2 regions of the Blautia sp. HCP3S3_H10_2 genome follow, and region 1 is predicted to be linked to the other one. Evidence: predicted binding sites of a transcription regulator. Region 1 holds the regulator's gene; the other holds the start of a gene.

Evidence for each region. Region 1 encodes Rex, which represses fermentation and respiration genes when NADH is low (regulators of the CRP and FNR family bind a similar motif). Its sites were predicted from a motif close to ATTGTTAANTANTTAACAAT; they were not measured.
Region 2: the regulator Rex is predicted to act here: its motif matches at 929-948, upstream of ACTQWB_RS10840 (L-lactate dehydrogenase).

The regions. Positions count from the first base shown of each region.
Region 1 covers NZ_JBQKCL010000002.1:92,798-95,282, reverse strand. Annotated here, with positions in the region: gene ACTQWB_RS02475 (ABC-F family ATP-binding cassette domain-containing protein) at 1-722, opposite strand, end outside; gene ACTQWB_RS02470 (redox-sensing transcriptional repressor Rex) at 972-1,619, shown strand; gene ACTQWB_RS02465 (NAD(P)H-hydrate dehydratase) at 1,714-2,485, shown strand, end outside.
Region 2 covers NZ_JBQKCL010000008.1:163,985-166,469, reverse strand. Annotated here, with positions in the region: gene ACTQWB_RS10840 (L-lactate dehydrogenase) at 1,054-2,001, shown strand; gene ACTQWB_RS10835 (CoB--CoM heterodisulfide reductase iron-sulfur subunit B family protein) at 2,033-2,485, shown strand, end outside.

The DNA.
Region 1 (2,485 bases):
CCGTCATACATCCTCATCTGTGAAGCCTCGATCTCTACGATCTTGGTGACTACTTTGTCCAGAAAATAACGGTCATGGGAGACAATAAATACAGCACCCGGGTAATTGAGAAGATAGGTCTCAAGCCATGCGATACTCTCCATATCCAGATGGTTGGTAGGCTCATCCAGAAGCAGGATGTCAGGCTTGGAGATCAGAAGCTTTCCAAGGGCAACGCGGGTTTTCTGGCCACCGGACAGATTTTCAATCTGTTTATTATAATCCTCCTCTTCAAATCCAAGACCCTTCAGGACGCCTACGATCTCGCTTTTGTAAGCGTAGCCATTTTCTAATTCGAACTGATGGGTCAGGCGAGTGTAGCTGTTCATAAGGCTTTCCAGCTTCTCGCCGGCTACATATTTCATTTCCTGTTCCAGAGAACGGATCTTTTCTTCCATATCCAGAATGTACTGCTTGGTGGTCATCAGCTCTTCATAGATGGTGTGATGGCCGTGGATATCCTGGTACTGGGCAAGGTACCCCAGCTTTTTATCTTTGGCGATGACAACATTCCCGGAATCAGCGGAAATCTCCTGCATGATAATGCGCAGAAGAGTTGTTTTACCAGCGCCGTTATTGCCGATCAGGGCTGCCTTTTCCCGTTCTTCTATGTGAAAGGAAGCATCTTTAAGAATCACTTTTTCACCAAAGGATTTGCAGATGCTCTGACATGATAAAATCATAATTTCCTCCTTAAAAACAGATCTGTCTGGCAGTCTGTTAAATCAAATCAGGTACAAAATAGCTTCTGTCCTGACAGTATATTATACTTGAAAAATTGTTTTTTTGAAAGAATAATTGTCAATTTATAAAAAAATCCGCAAAAATTTGTAATTCTGCACAAGTTTAATTGACAAGAAAATAACATTTAGGTATAATTGACATAGTGTTACGCGGAAAGTATAGGCAGCGGAAACAAGGAGGGGAACATTTTGGAGGCGAAAGAAATCTCAAAAGCAGTGATCAAGAGACTGCCAAGGTATTACCGCTATCTGGGGGAGCTGATGGAAGAGAAAGTGGAGCGTATCTCTTCGAATGATCTGAGTAAGAAGATGCACGTGACGGCGTCTCAGATCCGTCAGGACCTGAATAATTTTGGTGGCTTCGGACAGCAGGGATACGGATATAATGTGGAGTATCTTTACACAGAGATTGGTAAGATATTAGGGCTTGACACTATTCACCCTATGATCATTCTGGGTGCCGGTAATCTGGGTCAGGCACTTGCCAATTACGGGGATTTCGAGAAGAGAGGCTTTCGTCTGGTAGGAATCTTTGATGTGAACCCGGTTTTGGAGGGCATTTCAGTCCGGGGAATTGAGATACAGATGATCAGTAAGCTCCCGGAATTTTTAAGAGAGAATCAGGTGGAAATCGCCATTCTGACTCTTCCGAAGAATAAAGCCAAGGAGATGGCGAAGATCCTGATCGAAAATGGAATCAAGGCGATCTGGAATTTTGCCCATACCGATCTGGATGCTCCTGAGGATGTGATCGTAGAGAATGTGCATCTGTCAGAGAGCCTGATGACACTGTCTTATAATTTAAGCCAGTACCGTAATGAGCATAAAGAGAAATAATAGAAGGTCAATGAGGACTGCTGCCTGTCTCGCAGAAAGATTTACAGGAGACCGGGCGGCAGTTTTGCATATGTTATAAAGGAGTGAGTCCCTTATGAAAAAAATTGTGACCTGCAGTCAGATGAAGCAGCTTGACCAAGGCACGATCCGGAATATGCATATTCCCTCCCTGGTGCTGATGGAACGGGCAGCACTTGCCACCGAGGAAGTAATACAGGATTATCTGAAAAAGAGAAGCCAGAGTGGACAGTATGGAAAAGCGCGCGTGCTGGTGGTCTGCGGATCCGGCAATAACGGAGGGGATGGAATTGCCATTGCCAGGCTCCTTTTTCTGGATGGAGTTCAGACAGAAATCTATCTTGCAGGAAATCCGGATAAAATGACAGAAGAAACCAGACACCAGTGGGAAATTGCCATGAGCTATCAGGTGCCGGTAACGAATAACCCGGTATGGGATGAATATACTGTTATAGTAGACGGGATTTTCGGCGTAGGACTTTCAAGGGAAATCGAAGGACACTACAGATCCGTGATCAGCAGTATGAACCAGTCAGAAGCTTATAAAATGGCAGTGGACACTCCATCCGGTATAGATGGAGACACTGGAGCTGTTCTGGGAATTGCTTTTGCAGCAGATGTTACAGTGACGTTTGCTTACCGTAAACGGGGACTGTGCCTTTTTCCAGGCAGAGCGTATGCAGGGGAGATTGTGGTCGCGGATATTGGAATTTATGACCGCGCACCTGATGGTGGGGAGCTTTTCGAGGCGGCCGCCAGGCACATGGAGAATATCGATGTAAAAGAACTTCCAGCCAGGCCTTCCTGGGGAAATAAGGGGACTTTTGGAAAGGTTTTGCTCATTGCCG
Region 2 (2,485 bases), on a different contig from region 1:
GTACGAGGATCGCTCTGTTATACATTAATTTGCTATTTTGTGTGCTGAAAACACTTAAGGATTGTAGTTTGTCAAAATCGGATGCAGTTGGACAATTGTTATTACCGCGGGCCGGTGCAACGCTACGGCGAACTAACTGCTAACTACGACTAAGACGCTCGGGAGAGCCCTCGCGCCTAAGTCTCCGTAAGCAGTGGATTTCACCTTCGCTAAGGGCGCACCTGAAATGGCCCGCTAGGTAATAACAGTTGTCCAACTGCTGTGAACTGGATAGAACTAATTGCTTTCAGTCGTGAGTAACTGGTAACTGAAAGTGCCCCACTACAATTAATAGCTGTGCGATGCTTGTATTCCAGCCGATAAACTCCTGTTTGGTTAGTTGCAGTTGTCGATAACCAGCGGTCTGGTAATGTATATTCACGTAGCCGTGCATTTCAGGAGCGGTTTTAGTGGAGGCGAGATCCATGACTTACGGAGACTTAGGCGCGAAGGCTCTCCTGAGCGTCTTAGTCGTAGTTAGTCATTAGCTTGCCGGAACGTTGCTCCGCACGGCGGTGAATATACATTGCCAGACCGCGTCCGGGAATCGACATCCAGCACATTAAATAGCAAGTGAGTGCAATATAAAAAATAAATAAAAACACAGAAATGAATTTGTGCAATATGTAGAACACTTGGAAAATAATAAAAAATTTCAAAAAGTAGTTGTTAAAAGATTATCATTGTGGTATCTTAATGAAAGCGGAAAAAACAAATATTTTATGCGGAGACCAAGAGGGAAACGTCCTTTTGTTGAGAAATGTTTATAAATAAACAAAAAGTGACATGACTTGAACCAGGAAAACAGGCGGAAAATCATCTGTGTTTCTGGTTTAGCCCATGTCACAAGGCAGAAAATAAAGTTTTACCCGCTTTTTTTCTAACTGTGATTGTTAAAAAATAAACAAGAAACAAAGGGCATCACACAGGGAAAACCAACGAATCCCACGGAAAAGTAACCAAATGAAGTGGAAAGTTGACACAATCTCACAAACCCCATGAAAGGAGTTTTTTATGAGCAGCAAAATCACCATTATCGGAGCTGGAAGCGTTGGCTCCACAATTGCGTACACACTGGCACACGACGAGATCGCTTCCGAGATTGTTCTGATCGACATCAACAAGGAGAAGGTGGAAGGCGAGGTTATGGACATTGAGCAGGGAACCTGCTTCAGAAGCCCTGTATCTCTGGTAGCCGGAGATTACGCAGACGCAAAAGATTCTGACATCGTAATCATTACATCCGGAATTGCCCGCAAACCTGGACAGACCAGAATTGAGCTTACTCAGACAAACGTAAACATTCTGAAGAGCATTACTCCCCAGATCGTAAAAGAAGCTCCAAATGCAAAGTATATCATCGTAAGCAATCCGGTAGACATTATGACCTATGTGTTTACCAAGATTTCCGGACTTCCGGAGAATCAGATCATGGGCTCTGGAACCATCCTTGATACAGCAAGACTTCGCTACGGACTTTCCGAGCATTTCCAGGTGGCACAGGGAAATATTCACGCATATGTTTTCGGAGAACACGGCGATACATCCTTTATTCCATGGACAGGTGCTTACATTTCCGGCCTCAGCACTGATGAGTATTATGAAGAAATGAAAGCTCACGGTAAAGATGTAAAACCATTGGACAAAGAAGCCATGCTTGAATACGTTCAGAAATCCGGCGGAAAAGTAATTGCAAAGAAAGGCGCAACCTTCTACGCTGTATCTGCAACTGTCTGCCAGCTGGTAGGCCTGATCCTGGCTGCTTCTGATTCCCTCGCAACTGTATCTTCCATGCTTCATGGTGAGTACGGAATTGAGGATGTGTGCCTGAGTACTCTTACCCTTGTTGGTCCAAATGGTATCCAGGGAAAAGTTCAGATGCGCATGAACAAAGAAGAGGTAGCGTTGCTGAGAAAGAGTGCAGATGCGCTGAAAGAAGTAATCGCACAGATCGAACTGTAAGAGTTGTAGGAATAAGAAAGGAACAAGAAGCATGAAGTACAGTTATTATCCAGGATGTACCCTGAAGAATAAGGCAAAAGATCTGGATGCCTATGCCAGAGCTTCTGCGAAAGCACTGGGCTTCGAAATGGAAGAGATAGAAGACTGGCAGTGCTGCGGGGGTGTATATCCCCTTGGCAGCGATGAAATTGCTACCAAGCTTTCTTCCGTCCGTGCTTTAAATGACGCAAAAGAAAAAGGACAGGATCTGATCACGGTCTGTTCAGCCTGTCATCATGTGCTCAAACGTGTGAATGACGACATGAAAAATGTGGATGACATCCGCACGAGAGCCAATAACTATCTGAAACTGGATACTCCGTATGAGGGAGAGACAAATGTCCTTCATTATCTGGAAGTGCTCCGCGATGAAGTTGGATTTGATGAGATCAAAAAGAAAGTAGTCAATCCTTTAAAAGGCAAAAAAATCGGCGCCTACTATGGC